Regions from separate parts of the Streptomyces purpurogeneiscleroticus genome, predicted to be linked through region 1. Evidence: riboswitches for the same ligand, from Rfam matches in the RefSeq annotation. Region 1 holds a riboswitch; each other region holds the start of a gene.
The links. A riboswitch is a leader RNA that binds a small molecule or an ion and turns the genes downstream of it on or off. The one in region 1 is predicted to bind cyclic di-AMP.

Region 1 (6,474 bases):
CCGCTGCAGTGGACGTGGGACCGGTGGGCGGACGACGCGATCGACTTCTGCGACGCGCTGGAGATCGAACGGCCCGTTCTCGTCGGTACGTCCAGCGGCGGCTGGATCGCGCTGCTGGCGGCCATCCGGCACCCGGACCGGTTCGCGGGGCTGGTGCTGGACAGCGTGATGCCCGGCGATGCGTACGAACGGCTGGAGATGTTCGAACGGCTGGGAGGGCCGGAGGCCCGGGACGTCGCGCTGCGCTACTGGGCGGGGGACACGGGCGACGAGATGACCGACGCGTGGGAGCGGATCTGCCTGCCGCTGTACTCACAGCAGGACGGGGACGGCCAGGACCGGCTGCGCCGGGTGCGCTGGAACGACGACGTGCTGGACCACTTCCGGCTGGTGCTGGCGCGGGAGTTCGACCCTTGGTACGGGCTGGACCGGCTGGCGTGCCGGACGATGATATTGGCGGGTGAGCACGACCCGGTGGCGACCGCGTCGGCGGCCCGCCGCTTTGCGCACCGGCTGAGTCATACGGACGTACGGCTGCACGTACTGGCCAGGGCGGGGCACGGCGTCTTCCGTGAGGCGCCGAAACGGGCGATGGATCTGCTGCGGGAGTTCGTGGTGAGCGGCCATGTACCGCGGCTGCATTGAGGATCGTGTCCGATCGCGTCGGACCGCGGCTGATTACGTTTGCCGAATTCCGACCGTCCGGTCGAATTCCGCGGCCGAATTGATGGAGTGCTGGATCAGTTTTCGTTACTGATGTGGCGCCAGTTATCCCGCGTTCCCCTCGCGACAGCAAAGCACGAGAGGGCTTCCGGTCGGTCCGTGCGAGTGCTGCGAGTGCGGTACGGCGGCGGTCCGTAACAAGGGGGAGCGGGCCGCCGCCGTACCTCGGCGGGGGCGGCCGACGGCCGTCGGGGCGGATCCGACGGCGATGGGGAGCCGACCGCCTGGACGAGGACGCTAAACCTCCCGGCGGCCATGAGGCGGGGCATTGCCGCTACTTGTCCGCACTGCCGGCGTGGATTGCTCGCTTTCGGCCACCGGGTGACAGGTGCCGACCGGTGACGGACCGGAACGACGACGGCAGCCCTGCCCGATGGCGGGAGCGAGGCCGGGGCTACGATCGACCACTATGGACGTAGTGATCAATGTGTTCGTCGCGCTGCACATCATCGGCATCGCCTCGCTGCTCGGCGGCTTCCTCACGCAGATGAAGGCGATGGGCGCGGGCACCGCCCGCTTCGTGCCCGCGATGCTGCACGGCGCGATCACGATGCTGGTGACCGGCGTCATCCTGGTCGGCCTGAACCAGATGCAGGACTACTCGGTCAACAACATCAAGATCGGCGTCAAGCTCGCCGTCCTGATCGTGATCCTGGGCCTGGTCTACGTGAAGCGTGACGAGGAGAAGGTGGAGAAGCCGCTCTTCGGGCTCGTCGGCCTGCTCACGGTCGTCAACATCTTCATTGCGCTCCTCTGGACGTGAGCGCCTGCCCGGACCGCCGGGCCGCGGTGAACGTACGAACCGCGCGACTGCCCCGAGGGGGCGGCCGCGCGGTTCGTCTTTGTGGCCTCAGGCCGGTCGTACGCTCCCGTAGATCGGCATGTAGTAGATCGACTCCACGCGTACGTTCGTGCCCGGCTTCGGCGCGTGGATCATCTTGCCGTCGCCGATGTACATCCCGACGTGGCTGATGTCGTCGTAGAAGAACACCAGGTCACCGGGTTGCAGATCGCCCGTCGCGACCCGCGTGCCCACCTCCACCTGGTCCCAGGTCGTCCGCGGCAGCGAGACGCCCGCGGCCTTCCACGCCGCCTGGGTGAGCCCCGAGCAGTCGTACGACGTGGGGCCGGTCGCGCCCCATACGTACGGCTTTCCTATCTGCGCGCGGGCGAAGGCGATCGCCTTCTCCGCCTTGGTTGCGTACGAACCGTCGGGCACTCCGGAGCCCGACCCTGTGCCGGACCCGGTATCACCCCCGGACCCGGACCCGCCGTTCGTACCGTCCGAGCCGCCGTCCTGCTGCTCCTGCCGCTCGCGCTCGGCCTGCTCCCGCGCCAGCTGCTCGGCCTTGCGCCGCGCCTCGGCCTGCTTCTTGCGCTCCAGCTCGGCCAGCCGCTCCTTCTCCTGCGCGGTCAGCCGGGACAGCAGCTGCCGGGCCTCGCCCAGCTTGTCCTGGACGTCCTGCTTGGACGTCTTCAGCGACTCCTGGGACTTCTGCAGCTCCTCCAGGCTGCTGATCGCCTGTGCCCGCTGGCGCGCGGCCTGCGCCTGCTGGTCCTGGTAGTCGGCGACCGCCTCCTGCTGGCGGCCGGTGAGCCGCTCCATCAGGTGGTTGCGGTCCACGAACTGCTGCGGGTCCCGGGCCAGCATCAGCTGGGCGGTCGGGCTCAGCCCGCCGGAGCGGTACTGCGCGGAGGCGAAGGTGCCCAGCTCGCGCCGGGCCTCGTTCATCTTCTCGGTCCGCTGGGCCGCGGCCTCCCGCAGCCCGTCCACCTTCTCGCGCTGCGTGCCGGCGCGCTCCTTGGCGGCGTTGTACTTCTGGGTGGCTACCTCGGCCTGCCGGTACAGACCGTCGACCTTCTTCTTGACCTCCTCTATGGAGGGCTTGGGGTTGCTGGGGGCCGCGTCCGCGCTCTGGGTGAGCAGCGTGACGGAGGCGAGCGCCGCGGTGGTGAGCCCGGCCGCCGTACGGCGGTGCGCGGGCACGGCGAGGATGCGGGTGCGCGGCTTGCGATGAGACGCCAAGGCCGGCGACTCCTTCCGTGGACCGCCTACCGGGTTAGCTGTCGGGTTCGGGCGTGTGCCGCATCGTCGCGGCGTACTACGGAAGGTGCCCTACGGCCTGTGCGGACCGGTCCCTGTGCGGGTCGCTCCGTGCCGGCCGATTCACCCCGGTCGTACGTGTGGGTCCCCGGCTCCGGCCGCTGTGGGGATGGCGGTCCGGACTCGGCGGGGCGGCCCGTGCCGGCGCTTTCGCCGGGCGGTGGGGCGGGCTGCCCGTCGGCACGGTAGCCAACTCGTGTGACTTCTGTGAAGGCTGATGTTCGATTTGCCCGATACATTTCCGTGACCTGATCGTGTCCGGGTCGATGACCGACCGACTGTGAACACGGATTGTCCGGTGCTGTTGTCCGTCCGTGAGCGCGATGCGGGTCCCGTATCCTCCGCGCGCCCGCCGCGGGCGGCCCCTCGACCCCGGAATTCCGCGGTCCGGACCGCGTTGTCAGTGGGGCGGCCTAGACTCGGTGGGCGATGAGCAGCCTCTTTGACGACAGCTTCCTGGCGGACCTCGACCCCAAGGACGAGGAGCCGCCGCCTCCCGAGGACGAGGACCGTCCGGCAGCGGAGGAGGTGCCGCACGACCTCTTCGGCGGCCGCTTCGACGCCCCCGTGCAGCGGGACGCGTACTACCGCGACGGCGCCGCCCGCCCTGCGGTGGACCCGGCCGCGCTGCTGGAGGGGCTGAACGACCAGCAGAAGGCCGCCGTGGTGCACAGCGGCGGCGCGCTGCTCATCGTCGCGGGCGCCGGCTCCGGCAAGACCCGCGTCCTCACGCACCGCATCGCGCATCTGCTCGGTGCGCGCGGCGTCCACCCCGGCCAGATCCTCGCGATCACGTTCACGAACAAGGCCGCGGGCGAGATGAAGGAGCGCGTCGAGGACCTGGTCGGCCCGCGCGCCAACGCCATGTGGGTGTCCACGTTCCACAGCGCCTGCGTCCGCATCCTGCGCCGCGAGTCCAAGAAGCTGGGCTTCACGTCGTCGTTCTCGATCTACGACGCCGCCGACTCCAAGCGCCTGATGGCCCTGGTCTGCCGCGACCTGGACCTCGATCCCAAGCGCTTCCCGCCCAAGTCCTTCAGCGCCAAGGTCTCCAACCTCAAGAACGAGCTCATCGACGAGGAGACCTTCGCGGGCACGGCGGCCGACGGCTTCGAGAAGACCCTGGCCGAGGCGTACACGATGTACCAGGCACGGCTGCGCGAGGCCAACGCCCTGGACTTCGACGACATCATCATGACGACGGTGAATCTGCTCCAGGCGTTCCCGGACGTCGCGGACCACTACCGCCGCCGCTTCCGGCACGTCCTGGTCGACGAGTACCAGGACACCAACCACGCCCAGTACACCCTCGTGCGTGAGCTGGTCGGCCCCGGGACGGCGGAGGTGCCCGCCGCCGAGCTGTGCGTCGTGGGCGACGCCGACCAGTCGATCTACGCCTTCCGCGGCGCCACGATCAGGAACATCCTCCAGTTCGAGGAGGACTATCCGGACGCGACCACGATCCTGCTGGAGCAGAACTACCGCTCCACGCAGACGATCCTCTCGGCCGCCAACGCCGTCATCGAGCGCAATGAGAACCGCCGCCCGAAGAACCTCTGGACGGACGCCGGCACGGGCCCGAAGATCACCGGCTATGTCGCCGACACCGAGCACGACGAGGCGCAGTTCGTCGCCGACGAGATCGACCGGCTGACGGACGCCGGCGAGACCCGGGCCGGCGACGTCGCGATCTTCTATCGCACGAACGCCCAGTCCCGTGTCTTCGAGGAAGTCTTCATCCGGGTCGGCCTGCCGTACAAGGTCGTCGGCGGCGTGCGCTTCTATGAGCGCAAGGAGGTCCGGGACGTCCTCGCGTACCTGCGCGTGCTGGCCAACCCCGAGGACGCCGTCCCGCTCCGCCGCATCATGAACGTGCCGAAGCGCGGCATCGGCGACCGCGCCGAAGCCATGATCGAAGCGCTCGCGCTGCGCGAGAAGATCACCTTCCCGCAGGCGCTGCGCCGCGTCGACGAGGCGTACGGCATGGCCGCGCGCTCCGCGAACGCCGTCAAGCGCTTCAATGCGCTCATGGAGGAGCTGCGGACCATCGTGGAGTCCGGCGCCGGCCCCGCGACCGTCCTGGAGGCCGTCCTGGAGCGTACGGGCTATCTGGCCGAGCTCCAGGCGTCCACGGACCCGCAGGACGAGACCCGCATCGAGAACCTCCAGGAACTGGCGGCGGTCGCCCTGGAATTCGAGCAGGACCGCGCCGAGACGGAGACATCAGGGGCTGCCGCCCCGGGCCCCGGCACCCTCTCCGACTTCCTGGAGCAGGTCGCCCTGGTCGCCGACTCCGACCAGATCCCCGACGAGGACGAGGAGGGCACGGGCGTCATCACGCTCATGACCCTGCACACCGCGAAGGGCCTGGAGTTCCCGACCGTCTTCCTGACCGGCATGGAGGACGGCGTCTTCCCGCACATGCGCGCGCTCGGCCAGACCAAGGAGCTGGAGGAGGAGCGGCGGCTGGCGTACGTCGGCATCACGCGCGCCCAGGAGCGCCTGTACCTCACCCGCTCCACGATGCGCAGCGCCTGGGGCCAGCCCCAGTACAACCCGCAGTCCCGCTTCCTGGAGGAGATCCCGGACGAGTACGTCGAGTGGAAGCGGACCGGCCCGGCGACGCCGTCCGCGTCCATGGGCGGGCTGTCCTCCGGCCTGTCCGGCGGCGGCTTCGGGGCCTCCGCCTCCGTCTCCTCCTCGCGGAGCAAGGCGGGGCCGAGCGGCTTCGCGACCCGGCGGGCGAAGGACCGCCAGGTGGTCGCGCTGGCGATCGGCGACCGCGTCACGCACGACAGCTTCGGGCTGGGCACGGTCGTCGGCGTCAAGGGCAGCGGCGACAACGCCGAGGCCACGATCGACTTCGGCGGCGAGAAGCCGAAGCGGCTGCTGCTGCGGTACGCGCCGGTGGAGAAGCTGTAGCCGGTGGAGAAGCTGTAGTCGTACGTCGGCGGCGGCGCTGCAGTCGTACGCACCGCAGGCGGCCCGCCCCTCCGGGGGCGGGCCGCCTGCGTGTGCTCCTGCTCAGTTCGGGTTGATGCCGTGGGAGCGCAGCCACGGCAGCGGGTCTATCGCGTCGCCGCCGTCGGGGTGCACCTCGAAGTGGAGATGCGGGCCGGTGGAGTTGCCCGAATTGCCGGAGTACCCGATGACGTCTCCGGCCTTGACCGTGCCCGAGCGGATCTTGGCGCTGCTCAGGTGGCAGTACCAGGTCTCGGTGCCGTCCGGCGCCGTGAGCTCGATCATGTTGCCGTAGGCGGGGTTCCACTTGGTGACGACCGTGCCGTCGGTCGCGGCCATGACCGGCGTGCCGTAACTGACCGGGAAGTCGATGCCGGAGTGCAGCGACATCCAGTTGACGCCGGCCTGCCCGAAGAGCGCGCTCAGCCCGTGCTGCTTGACCGGCAGCGCGAACTTCGGCCGCAGCGCTTCCTTGCGCGCCGCCTCCTCTGCCCGCCGCTTCTTCTCGGCGGCCTCCCGGGCCTGCAGGTCGAGACGTTCCTGCGTACGACTGGCACGGTCGGCGAAGTCGTTCGCGTCCGCGGTCAGGTTGGAGAGCTGGGAGTCCAGCTTGTTGTTCGCGGCCGACGGCTTCACCGCCGAGGCTTCCGAAGCGGCCTGTACGGCGGTGTCCTCGTCCTTGTCGG
Region 2 (6,474 bases), on a different contig from region 1:
GCCCGCGCCGGCCAGTCCGGCACGGTGGTCTCCCTGGCCCTGCCGCACCAGCGCCGGCAGATCTTCCGCCTGATGGAGGACGCGGGCGTGGACGCCTCGCGCCACATCGTGGGCGGCGCCGGCCAGTTCGACGAGGACGTGGCCCGGATCACCGGTGCCCGGTCGCTGACCGAGGTGCAGGCCGAGTCGGCCGCGAACTCCGCCAAGCAGGCCGAGCGCGAGGTCGCCGAGCTGACCCGCGAGCTGGAGCGGCTGCAGCGCCGCGCCGCCGAGCTGCGCGAGGAGGCCGACCGGCTGACCGCCCGTGCCGCGCGTGAGCGGGGCGAGGACCCGGAGGCCGCGGTGCAGGCCAAGGCCGAGGCGGAGGCGGAGAGCGCCGCTCAGGCCGAGGTGTCGCTGCCGGCCCAGGCCGCGCGCACCCCGGAGGCCGACGAGGCGCCGCGCCGCTCCACGTACCGCGACGAGCGCGGCAACTTCGAGCGCCGTGACCGTCGCGACGACCGTGGCGGCCGTTCCTTCGAGCGCCGTGACGACCGCAACGACCGTGGTGGCGACCGCGGTGGTGACCGTGGTGGTTTCAACCGTGACCGTCGGGACGACCGTGGTGGCCGTTCGTTCGACCGCAACGACCGGAACGACCGCGGTGGCGACCGTGGCGGTTTCAACCGTGACCGTCGGGACGACCGTGGTGGCCGTTCGTTCGACCGCAACGACCGGAACGACCGCGGTGGCTTCAACCGTGACCGTCGGGACGACCGTGGCGGCCGTTCGTTCGACCGCAACGACCGCGGCGGTGACCGCGGCGGCTTCAACCGTGACGACCGTGGCGGCCGCTCCTTCGAGCGTCGTGACCACCGTGGCGGCGACCGCCCGTTCAACCGTGACCGCCGCGACGACCGTCCGTCGTCCTTCGGCCGCGACAACGACCGTCGCCCGCACGGCCGCCGGGACGACCACCGCGGCGGTAACGCCGGTGGCCGCTCCTTCGACCGTCGCGCCGACAAGCCGCGCTGGAAGCGCAACGGCTGATCAGGCGGAGCGCGTACCGCGGAAACGTCCATGCAGTACTGAGGCGTCCGCACAGCGCTGAATCGTCTGCGCACCGCTGACAGACCGGTGGGTCCGTCCTCCAAGGACGGGCCCACCGGCGCGTTTGTACCGGGTGTCACGCCCCCGCACCGGGTCTCTCCGAGCCACTCCGACCCCGCCGACCCCCAATGCCTTCCAGTTGTGGTCCGAGCGCGGGCTATGCTGCTCGGTGCGGGCCATTAGCTCAATTGGCAGAGCAGTGGACTTTTAATCCATTGGTTCAGGGTTCGAGCCCCTGATGGCCCACCGATAGAGCGTCCTCACCCCCGGGAAACCGGGAGTGAGGGCGCTTCTGTCGTGTGTGGGGGCGCCTGCTGTTGTGGTGGGGCGCGCGCTGCGGTCGCGCACACCGTTCTGCCGCGAATCTTCCGGCGGTGGGGAACACCTGTGCGGCGGTCAGGAGTTGAAGAAGTGTTCAGAGGCAGCCGGAGGGGCTCGGGGGCGTGATCGTGCCCCGTCCGGCCCTTGAAGAGTCGCCGTGCGGCGCCATGGCGGACACCCTGGGACGGCGGTACGGCGATGGTGACGGGAGCGGTGGACGGGACGGCGCACGGCACGGGGACCGGGGCGGCGGGCGAGACGGCGTACGGCATGGACAGCGGCGCGGAGAGCGGCGCGGGAAAGAGGCCGGAGCGGATGGGGCGAGGCGAAGCGGGCGTGCCGGGCGACCGGGAGCGGCAGGCCCGTCGGGACGGGCTGTCGCCGGTCAGCCGCCGGCTGGTCTGCTGGCTGCCCGCCGTGCTCCTGGCCGGCGGTCTGGCCTTCGACCTGCTGACCCCGGCCCAGTACACCGCCGCGCCCTTCTTCTCGGCTGCGCCGCTGGTCGCCGCGCCGCTGTACTCGCTGCGGAACACGGCGCTCGTCAGCGTCCTCTCCGCACTGGCGGAGCTGGGCGTGGTCGTCGCCCACGGCCGGGCCGGCAGCTACGAGTCGTACACCGAAGCGGTGACCGTCCTGGTCGTCGCCTTCCTGGCGCTCGGGATCAACCGGGCGGTGCGGATGACCGACGCCCGGCTCGCCTCCGTGCGCGACGTGGCGGAGGTCGCCCAGCGGGCCGTGCTGCCGCTGCCGCCGGACCGCATCAGCGGGCTCGACGTCGCCGCGCGGTACGAAGCGGCGCAGGCGGACGCCCGTATCGGGGGCGATCTGTACGCCGTGCAGGACACCCCGCACGGCGTACGGCTCATCGTCGGCGACGTGCGGGGCAAGGGCCTGGAGGCGGTGGAGGCCGCCGTGATCGTCATCGGGGCCTTCCGGGAGGCCGCGGAGCAGGAGGCCACGCTGGAGGCCGTGGCGGGGCGGCTGGAGCGGGCGCTGCAGCGCGAGGGGAGCCGGCGGGAGGGGCTGGATCAGTTCGAGGGGTTCACCACGGCGGTGCTCGCCGAGGTGCCGTCCGAGGAGCGCGGGGTGCTGCGGGTGCTGAACCGCGGGCATCCGGCGCCGCTGCTGCTGTGCGCGGACGGCACGCTGCGCGAGCTGGAGCCGCGGACACCGGCGCTGCCGCTCGGGCTGAGCGAGGTCGCGGGCTGGCCGGACCGGGCCGACCAGGCCGATTTCCCGCCCGGCGCGATGCTGCTGCTGTACACCGACGGGGTGTCGGAGGCGCGGGACTCCGGGGGCGCGTTCTACCAGCCGGCGGTCCGGCTGGCCGGCCGGGCGTTCAGTGGCCCCGATGCGCTGCTGGACGCCCTGATCGACGACGTGGCGCGGCACACGGGAGGGGAGATGGCGGACGACATGGCCCTGCTGGCGGTACGGCGGCCGGAGGGGTAGAGCTCCCTGGGTGGCCCGCCTGCCCCGGGTCAGCCCGCCTGCGGTGCCTCTTCCAGCCACTGCACGCTCTGCCCGTGCTGGCTCGTCAGGGCGACCGGGTGGCCGTCGACGGCGAGGGTGAGCCGGTGCGCGTCGGCGGGGCGCGGCCCGGGCAGCCACGGCAGCACGCTGTGGTGCTCGTTGGAGACCCAGTGCCCGGCCCGGTCCGCCAGGACCGACCGTACGACCCGGGCGAACTCCTCGCGGCGCTCCAGCGGCAGATACGTCAGTACGGCCGTGTGGAAGACCACCAGCGTGGCGTCGCGCGGCGCCTGCGCGGCCAGCGCGGGCAGCTCGTCCAGGAGGTCGCCGCGTACGAGCGGAGCGGGCGGTGCCTGCCGTACGGCCTCGATGGCGCCCAGCTGGCGCCCCTGGCGTTCCGCCGCGTCGGGCGTCGAACCGGGCCAGACCAGCGCCTGGAGCCAGCGCACGTCGTCGGGGTCGGTCACGTCGAGCGGATTCAGGTCGATCCCGGCCCGCCAGACGATCCGCGGCAGCCCGGCCGGTACGGGCGTGCCCGGGGACGTACGGCAGGGAAAGACGACCGGGCTGTCCGCGGCGCCGAACTCCGGTCCGCCGTCGTACCGGTAGCGGTACCGGTCCGGGTGCAGGCACAGTCCGGCCGACGCGCCGACCTCCAGCAGCGCGAGCGGCTGGGGCAGGCGGGCGAGGAGGGGCAGGAGCGTGGCGCAGCGCGCGGGCTCATTGGTCTGCGTGAGCCGGCGCATCATGACGTCGCGCACGTCGTCCCAGTGCCGGATGGTCCACTCGCGCCAGGTGCGGTACGCGAAGTCGCCGCGCGGCCCCTGGTCGGCGTGCGGGCCGTCGAGGTAACGGACGGCGGCGAGCAGGAGATTGGGCTGCTGCTTGTTGCCGGGCGGCAGCGAGGCGCCGAGGAAGTCGCAGAATTCCGGGTCCCGGCTGATGCGGGCGGTCAGCTCCTCATGGGCTTCGGACTCGCCCCGCGCCTGCTGCCACGAGAACTCCGCGTACCGATCCGCCACTGCCTGCGCGCTGTTGACGACCATGATCAGACGTTACTGCTCTCACTGTACGTAATCACTGCGCACCCCTCCGCATAACAACTGATAAACGATCAGTCCGGTTCGGGTTTCCGATGCTCGGTCAACTCGCCCCCATTTGGCCATGACTGGACGCATAAGTCCAGCTCAGCGGGCGTATGGATTCCGGGGAACGCTTGGAATCCGGCCGTCCCGTCTATTACTGTCCGATAACGCAGCGCGGTCGGACCAGCCGTCGCAAGAGGCGGCACCGCGCGGCCGACGCCGAATCCCAAAAGCGCACTTTCACCACCGCAACACCTGCCCAGGGAACCGGGGAACCACCACCTTGGGGTGAATCGGACGACTCCCTCCGGAGCCGCCCGTAGGAGACCTTCCTGCTCCGAACCCGTCAGCTAACCCGGTAGGCGAGAAGGAAGGAAAGGAGTGCGCCCCCGTGGCGTCCAACAAGCCTGCCCCCACCCCGTCTCCGTACGGCACCCCCGACGCGTACGCCGCCCCCGACGCGTACGGCACGCACGATGCGTACGCCGCCCCCGATGCGTACGCAGCACATGGCTCGTACGAGTCCCCCCGGACGCACGCCGAGCCGGGGCCCGCCGACACCGCCGCCTTCCCCGCTTTCTCCGGGTTCTCCGCCGTGAGCGACCCGGGTGCGACCGACGGCCCGTGGGAGCAGTGGAACCCCACCGAGGAGTCCGTACGCCCGGTACGCGGCCGGCACCGCGTGGCCAAGCAGCGCGGCGGCGGTCTCGCCCGCAGCAGTACGGTCCTGGGCGTCGGCGTCATCGCGGCGGTCGGCGCGGGCGGCATGGCCTCCGCGCAGGGCAAGCCGCAGGTCGCCATATCCATGCCCGACCTGGGCAGCGCGGCCGAACGCATATCCGACAAACTCCCCGCGGCCGAAACCCTGCCGGGCATCGGCAGCCTGGTGTCCCAGGACTCCTCCGGGACGGGCACGGACGCCGCGCAGAGCGGTCCGTTCACCGGGGCGGCCGGCGGCGGGGCCGCTCAGGGCGGCGAGGCGCTCCGCGCCCGCATCCTGGAGCAGGCCGAACGCGCGCAGAGCTCCGCCGACCAGGAGGCCCGCGAGGCCGCCGAACGGGCCGCCGTGCAGCAGGCCGAGGCGGATGCGGCCGAGCGCCGGCAGCAGGCCGAGACCGCGAAGAAGAAGGCCGCGGCGGAGGCCAAGGCCCAGGCCGAGGAAGAGGCGCGCAAGAAGGCGGCCGCCGAACGGGCAGCCGAGCTCGCCGAACTGGCCAAGAGCTACACCCTCCCGGTCTCCTCCTTCACCCTCTCCGCCACCTTCGGTCAGGGCGGCGACCGCTGGGCCGCCGACCACACCGGCCTGGACTTCGCGGCGCCGACCGGCACCCCGGCCAAGGCCGTGCACGGCGGCACGATCACGCAGGCCGGCTGGGCGGGCTCGTACGGGTACCGCATCGTCGTCACCCTCGATGACGGCACGGAGCTCTGGTACTGCCACCTCTCCTCGATGGTGAAGACCTCGGGCAAGGTGAACACCGGTGACGTCATCGGCCGGGTCGGTGCCACGGGCAACGTCACGGGCCCGCACCTCCACCTGGAGGTCCGCCCGGGCTCGGACACACCGGTCGACCCGCTGGCGTGGCTGCGCAACCATGGCCTGAGCCTCTGACCGAGCGTCTGACCGAGCGCCTGACTGAGCCTCTGACCGAGCGTCTGACTCGCTGTCTGACTCGGTGTCTGGCCGAGCTCCTGACCGAGCTTCTGACCGACCTCTGACGACGACGTCGATGTGGCGAAGGGCCGAGAATGGCCGCTTTTACGGGCTTCCGTCCGCTCGTCCGGGGCACTTGTCTGCCGTTGCCGCCGCCTCTGCGCCCCGTTCCGCAGTGAACGGGAACCGGGCGCACATCAGGAGGGGAGAGGCGGTGGCCGACGGCCGGGTCTCCGCGTACCGCGGGCCCGCACGCTACGGCGGCTCTGATGGCCACCCGCACACCGCGGGGGGCCATCGGGCCGCCGGTCGTATCTTCGGCCGTCCGGCGCGCGCGGCCCACTCCACTCCCGCAGAATGAACGAGCCCCTGCCACCGCGCCCCAAGAAGGGCGCGCCGAGCCAAGGACGGCCCCAGTGGAGTGGACCCTCGAAGTCGTCACCGTCCCCGTCACCGACCAGGACCGTGCGAAGCGCTTCTACGAAGAGCAGTGCGGCTTCAAGACCGACGTGGACTCGCAGGTCGCCGAGGGGGTACGGATCATCCAGCTGACCCCGCCCGGTTCGCGCTGCTCGATCGCCCTGATCCAGGGACTGCCCCCGGCACCCGGCCAGTCCGCCATGGCCCCGGGCTCGCTCCAGGGCCTGCAGCTGTGCGTGGTGGACATCGAAGCGGCCCACGCGGAGCTGGTACGGCGCGGGGTGGAGGTCGGCCCGGTACAGCATCTCGGCGCCGAGGGCTGGACCGAAGGCCGCGGCGAGACGTGGAACTCCTTCATGTTCTTCAAGGACCCGGACGGCAACGGCTGGACGGTCCAGGAGGCCCCGTCCCCGCTCAGCAACCGCTGAGGCT
Region 3 (6,474 bases), on a different contig from region 1:
CGCCCGACCGGCTACGGTCGGAACGTGCACGAGCAGACCCCCACCGCCCCCGTTCCCGCCTGCCCCGAACTCTTCACCTGGGAGTTCGCCGCGGACCCGTATCCCGCGTACGCCTGGCTGCGGGAGCACGAACCGGTGCGGCGTACGGAGCTGCCCAGCGGGGTCGAGGCGTGGCTGGTCACCCGGTACGCGGACGCGCGCGAGGCGCTGGCCGACCACCGGCTCTCCAAGAATCCGCAGCACCACAGCGAGGCCGCGCACGGCAAGGGCAAGGTCGGCATCCCCGGCGAACGCAGCGCCAACCTGATGACGCACCTGCTCAACATCGACCCGCCGGACCACACCCGGCTGCGCCGCCTCGTCTCCAAGGCGTTCACGCCGCGTACGGTGGCGCGCTTCGCGCCGCGCGTACAGGAGCTGACCGACCAGCTGATCGACGGCTTCGCCGAGCGCGGCGAGGCCGACCTCATCCACGAGTTCGCCTTCCCGCTCCCCATCTACGCGATCTGCGACCTGCTGGGCGTGCCCCGCGAGGACCAGGACGACTTCCGGGACTGGGCCGGGATGATGATCCGGCACGGGGGAGGACCGCGCGGCGGGGTCGCCCGGTCCGTGAAGAAGATGCGCGCCTATCTGGCCGATCTGATCCACCGCAAGCGCGAGTCGCTGGCGGCGGACGAGACCGAGGACGAGGATCTGATCTCGGCCCTTATCCGGGCCTCTGACCACGGCGAGCACCTCACCGAGAACGAGGCCGCGGCGATGGCCTTCATCCTCTTGTTCGCAGGGTTCGAAACCACCGTAAATCTCATCGGTAATGGCACCTATGCGCTGCTGCGCAACCCGGAGCAGCGGGCGCGGCTGCAGGCCGCGCTGGCCGCGGGCGACGAGGAGCTGCTCGCGACCGGCATCGAGGAACTGCTGCGCTACGACGGGCCGGTGGAGCTGGCGACCTGGCGGTTCGCGACGCAGGAGCTGACGATCGGCGGGCAGCGGATCGCCGCGGGCGACCCGGTACTGGTGGTACTGGCGGCCGCCGACCGGGACCCGGAGCGGTTCGACGGGCCGGACACCCTGGACCTCGGGCGCCGCGACAACCAGCACCTCGGGTACGGGCACGGCATCCACTACTGCCTGGGCGCACCGCTCGCCCGCCTCGAAGGCCGTACGGCGCTGGCGACCCTGCTGACCCGGCTGCCCGACCTCCGGCTCGCCGCCGACCCCGATGACCTGCGGTGGCGCGGCGGCCTCATCATGCGCGGGCTGCGGGCGCTGCCGGTGGGATTCACGCCGGAGAGCGCGCGGGAGACGCCGTCCGGAGCGCCGGACACCGTGGTGCCCGGCGCGCCAAAAGGCGCATAGCGGAATGTCTCGGGCAGCGCGCGCGCCGGTCCCCGACGGCCCGTCAGAAAGGGCATTCGCGTACGTACCGGAATGAGCCAAGGATGCCGCGGCCGAGCAGAACTGACCCGGCGTCAGCAGCGTGATCTTCGCGTGATCTCCGCTACACCGGGTTGAGACCGGAGCGGGCCCCCGCTACCTTGCCTGCGACAACTCAAGCCGCCGCTCGAAAGGTACTCGCATGCGCTCCGGCAACGGTAGACACCGCCGACCCCGTCAGGCCCCCGCCCTTCTGGTGGCGGCCTCCGTCACGGGTGCCGGGCTGGCCCTGCCGCTGCTGACCGCGGGCGGCGCCCAGGCCGCCGACACCGCCACCTGGGACCGTGTCGCGCTGTGCGAGAGCGGCGGCATCTGGAGCGCCAACTCCGGCAACGGCTTCTACGGCGGGCTGCAGCTGACCCTGGAGATGTGGAAGGACTACGGCGGCGAGTCCTACGCCGAGCGCCCCGACCTGGCCAGCCGCTCCCAGCAGATCGCGGTCGCCGAGTCGATCCTGAACGACCGCGGCCCGGACGCCTGGCCGAGCTGCTCGGTGAACGCCGGCCTCGACCTGGACGGGCTGATACCCGACGTGGACCCGGGCAGCACGCAGACGCCCGCACCGGAGCCCACCCAGCCGTCCGACGGCGCGACGGACGGCGAGACGGGCGGCATCCTGGACGGGGTCACCGACGAGCCGTCGGCCACGCCGTCCGGCGACGCCGACTCCGGTGAGGCGCAGCCCTCCGAAGGCGCCACGGAAGGCGCCACGGAAGACCCTGCCGAAAGTCCCTCCGGAGACTCTGCCGAAAGTCCCTCCGGAGACTCTTCCGAGCAGCCCACCGCCGATCCCTCGGACTCCCCGACGGAGCCCTCGGGTTCCGCGCAGCCCTCCGAGGGCGCCACCGAGTCGCCCGCGCCGTCCGACGGCGGCACCTCCGCGCCCGGTACCGGCCGGCACCGTGGCGGTGCCGACGACGGCAAGGGCGACGGCAAGGACGGGCGCCCCGAGGGGCGGCACGCCTCGCGCGGCGGTGACGCTCACCGCGGTACCGGGGAGGGCGACGGCGTGTACACGGTGCGGCCGGGCGACAACCTCTCCGCGATCGCGGCGGAGTACGGGCTCGCCGAGGGGTGGACCGGCCTGTACGACGCCAACGAGGGTGTCATCGGAGCTGATCCGGACCTTATTAAGCCTGGTCAGCGACTCGACCTCGGGCAGTGACCGAGGGCCGCACGCCCTAAGTGCGCGATGGTTGCCCCCATTTGGGGAAAGTGAGACATGGGTCTCGTCCCGAGGTGTTCCGCCCGGCCTGTCCGTTCTTTTCCATACCGTGTTCGACCTGCGTAAACGGGTGCCGGTGGTGATCGAAAACCGCAAACTGTCCTACGAAAAGGTGGTTTGAACCGCCGAGGGGTGTGTGTTTACGTTCTTCACCGCTCGCACCAAGCGAGCCCGCCGATCATTCGCCGAATCCTGCCGGTGATCGGTCGGACAACCGTCGCGCAAGCGCCGTAGGCAGGAGCGGGGGACCCAAGGTAAGTGCCGTACCGCCGCGGAAACGCAGCGGCCGGCTTGGGGTGAAGCCGGGTGTGCGGACAGCGCATCCGGCCGGGCCACTCACAGCCCGAACCCGACAGCTCACCTCGCAGGCGTCGGTGAGGAAGAACAACATGCTCAAGGGCAAGCACCGCCGCCCCTCGAAGGCCGTCCGCGTCGTCACGCTCGCCGGTGTCGCCGGCGCCGCCGTGGCCGTCCCGCTGATGACCGCCGGTTCCGCCAACGCCGCCTCGGTCGCCACCTGGGACAAGGTCGCCCAGTGCGAGTCCGGCGGCAACTGGTCGATCAACACCGGTAACGGCTACTACGGTGGCCTGCAGTTCTCGAACTCCTCCTGGGCCGCCGCGGGCGGTACCAAGTACGCGCCGCGTGCCGACCTGGCCACCAAGGACCAGCAGATCGCCACCGCCGAGAAGCTGCTCGCCATGCAGGGCCCGGGTGCCTGGGGCTGCGCCGGTGCCGGCGGCCTGACCGCCGGTGGCCCGTCCGCGCAGGTGAACACCGGTGGCTCCGGCCAGGCCCAGCAGCAGGCCCCGAAGCAGCAGGCCCCGAAGCAGCAGGCCGCGCCGCAGCAGCAGGCCGCGAAGCCGCAGCCCGTGCAGCCCCAGGCCGACCCGAAGCCGGTGACCGGCCACGGCAACTACACCGTGAAGTCCGGCGACACCCTCGGCAAGATCGCCAAGGCGCACGGCAAGAACTGGAAGACGGTCTACGAGGCCAACAAGTCGACGGTCGGCGGCAACCCCGACCTGATCTTCCCGGGCCAGAAGCTCAGCGTCTGAGTGACCCGCAGGTCGGCGTGAGAGCCGCCCCGTGAGACTGCCCCGCCAGGCGCGAACCCCCGAGCGCGCCAGGCGGGGCTTTCCCGTTCCCGGATGGCCACCCCAGTAGCCATCCGGGCACCCCTCCGCTCAGATGCGTACGGACCGATTCGTCCCGTACGTCCGCTGCAAAACCTGGACGTTACCTCCCGTATTGCGGGCCTTTGGGTCCTTTTTCGTCTCACAGACGGGGCTAGGGGGAGGCGGAGGGTCCCCGGGCCGTTAGGCTCGTGCTGCAGAACTCCAGATGACACCCATGAAGGAGACAACGTGCCGTCGATCGACGTCGTCGTAGCTCGCGAGATCCTCGACTCGCGAGGCAACCCCACGGTCGAGGTCGAGGTCGGCCTCGACGACGGCAGCACCGGCCGCGCGGCCGTGCCGTCGGGCGCCTCCACCGGCGCCTTCGAGGCCATCGAGCTGCGTGACGGCGACCCGAACCGTTACCTCGGCAAGGGCGTCGAGAAGGCCGTGCTGGCCGTCATCGAGCAGATCGGCCCCGAGCTGGTCGGCTACGACGCCACCGAGCAGCGCCTCATCGACCAGGCGATGTTCGACCTGGACGCCACCGACAACAAGGGCTCCCTGGGCGCCAACGCGATCCTGGGCGTCTCCCTGGCCGTCGCGCACGCCGCGTCCGAGGCCAGCGACCTGCCGCTGTTCCGCTACCTCGGTGGCCCGAACGCGCACGTCCTGCCCGTGCCGATGATGAACATCCTGAACGGCGGCTCGCACGCCGACTCCAACGTGGACATCCAGGAGTTCATGATCGCCCCGATCGGCGCGGAGTCCTTCTCCGAGGCGCTGCGCTGGGGCGCCGAGGTCTACCACACCCTCAAGAAGGTCCTGAAGAGCAAGGGCCTGGCCACCGGCCTGGGCGACGAGGGCGGCTTCGCCCCGAACCTCGGCTCGAACCGTGAGGCCCTCGACCTCATCCTCGAAGCCATCAAGGAAGCCGGTTACGCCCCCGGCCAGGACATCGCGCTCGCGCTGGACGTCGCCGCCTCCGAGTTCTACAAGGACGGCAAGTACCAGTTCGAGGGCAAGGAGCGCTCGGCCGCCGAGATGACCGAGTACTACGAGGAGCTCGTCGCCTCGTACCCGCTCGTCTCCATCGAGGACCCGCTCTTCGAGGACGACTGGGCCGGCTGGAACGTCATCACCGAGAAGCTCGGCAGCAAGGTGCAGCTCGTGGGCGACGACCTGTTCGTCACCAATCCCGAGCGCCTGGCCCGCGGCATCGAGGAGAACTCCGCCAACGCCCTCCTGGTCAAGGTCAACCAGATCGGTTCGCTGACCGAGACCCTGGACGCCGTCGAGCTGGCCCAGCGCAACGGCTTCAAGTGCATGATGTCGCACCGCTCGGGCGAGACCGAGGACGTCACCATCGCCGACCTGGCCGTCGCCACCAACTGCGGCCAGATCAAGACCGGCGCCCCGGCCCGCTCCGAGCGCGTCGCCAAGTACAACCAGCTGCTGCGCATCGAGGAGATCCTCGACGACGCGGCGGTGTACGCGGGCCGCTCGGCGTTCCCGCGTTTCAAGGGCTGAGTTCCGGCCTACGGGGGCTGATGGTCCCCACCTCCGTACGTCCCCGGCAGCGGTCCCGTACCGTTGCCGGGGACGTACGTACGCCGTCGCGTACAGAGCACCCCAGGGGAGGCCACCGTGTTCCGCCGCAGCCGGCTCACAGGGCGCGCCGCGCTGCTCGTGCTCGTGCTGTGCTCGCTGGTCGTGGCCCTCGCGTATCCGATAAGGGCGTACGTCTCCCAGCGCTCGGACATCGCCGAGCAGCGCCGGGAGGCCGAGACGGCCCGGGAGGCGGTGCAGCGGCTGCGCCAGGAGAAGGCGCGCTGGCAGGACCCCGCCTACGTACGCCAGCAGGCCCGCCGCCATCTGCACTACGTGATGCCGGGCGAGACCGGCTACACCGTCGTGGACGGCACGGGCGCGAGCCGGCCGCGGGCCGGCCGGACTGCCGTGCAGCGCCCCTGGTACGAAGCCATCTGGTCCGGCCTGGACTCCGCCGACGCGCGCCACAGGGCCGCCGGGGGATGATGGGGCGGCCGACCGTTCAACCCTGACGACAAGAGAAGCCTGCATGGACACGCCGCCTCCCCAGACCGAGCCCACCGAGCCCACCGACGCGGACGTCGCGGCGTTCCGGGAGCAGCTGGGCCGCCCGCCGCGCGGTCTGCGCGCCATCGCGCACCGCTGCCCCTGTGGCAACCCCGACGTGGTCGAGACGGCCCCGCGCCTGGAGGACGGCACGCCCTTCCCCACGCTGTACTACCTCACGTGCCCGCGCGCGGCCTCCGCGATCGGCACGCTGGAGGCGAACGGCGTGATGAAGGAGATGACCGACCGGCTGGCCACCGATCCCGAGCTGGCCGCCGCCTACCGCGCGGCGCACGAGGACTACATCCGCCGCCGGGACGCCATCGAGGTGCTGCAGGGCTTCCCGAGTGCCGGCGGGATGCCGGACCGGGTGAAGTGCCTGCACGTGCTCGTCGGCCACTCGCTGGCGGCCGGTCCCGGCGTCAATCCGCTGGGCGACGAGGCGATCGCGATGCTGCCGGAGTGGTGGAAGAAGGGGCCGTGCGTGAGCCCGTGCGGCGCCGGTGAGGACGAGGGGGACGCCCAGTGACACGGGTCGCGGCCATCGACTGCGGTACGAACTCCATCCGCCTGCTCGTGGCGGACGCCGACCCG

Region 2: linked by a shared signal. The riboswitch ahead of CCS38_RS02665 (M23 family metallopeptidase) and the one ahead of CCS38_RS32640 (C40 family peptidase) in region 1 are both predicted to bind cyclic di-AMP.
Region 3: linked by a shared signal. The riboswitch ahead of CCS38_RS18050 (LysM peptidoglycan-binding domain-containing protein) and the one ahead of CCS38_RS32640 (C40 family peptidase) in region 1 are both predicted to bind cyclic di-AMP.

Annotation. Positions count from the first base shown of each region.
Region 1 covers NZ_NHSG01000440.1:5,431-11,904, forward strand. Annotated here, with positions in the region: gene CCS38_RS32630 (alpha/beta fold hydrolase) at 1-645, shown strand, start outside; gene CCS38_RS32635 (hypothetical protein) at 1,133-1,486, shown strand; gene CCS38_RS32640 (C40 family peptidase) at 1,574-2,749, opposite strand; cyclic di-AMP (ydaO/yuaA leader) riboswitch at 2,758-2,952, opposite strand; gene pcrA (DNA helicase PcrA) at 3,257-5,749, shown strand; partial or broken gene CCS38_RS32650 (M23 family metallopeptidase) at 5,852-6,474, opposite strand, start outside.
Region 2 covers NZ_NHSG01000085.1:193-6,666, reverse strand. Annotated here, with positions in the region: gene CCS38_RS02685 (DEAD/DEAH box helicase) at 1-1,029, shown strand, start outside; tRNA gene CCS38_RS02680 (tRNA-Lys) at 1,263-1,335, shown strand; gene CCS38_RS02675 (PP2C family protein-serine/threonine phosphatase) at 1,726-2,862, shown strand; gene CCS38_RS02670 (DUF2332 domain-containing protein) at 2,892-3,929, opposite strand; cyclic di-AMP (ydaO/yuaA leader) riboswitch at 4,206-4,348, shown strand; gene CCS38_RS02665 (M23 family metallopeptidase) at 4,360-5,580, shown strand; gene CCS38_RS02660 (VOC family protein) at 6,039-6,470, shown strand.
Region 3 covers NZ_NHSG01000280.1:16,830-23,303, reverse strand. Annotated here, with positions in the region: gene CCS38_RS18060 (cytochrome P450 family protein) at 25-1,362, shown strand; gene CCS38_RS18055 (transglycosylase family protein) at 1,637-2,605, shown strand; cyclic di-AMP (ydaO/yuaA leader) riboswitch at 2,882-3,051, shown strand; gene CCS38_RS18050 (LysM peptidoglycan-binding domain-containing protein) at 3,055-3,723, shown strand; gene eno (phosphopyruvate hydratase) at 4,033-5,313, shown strand; gene CCS38_RS18040 (FtsB family cell division protein) at 5,431-5,820, shown strand; gene CCS38_RS18035 (DUF501 domain-containing protein) at 5,864-6,409, shown strand; gene CCS38_RS18030 (Ppx/GppA phosphatase family protein) at 6,406-6,474, shown strand, end outside.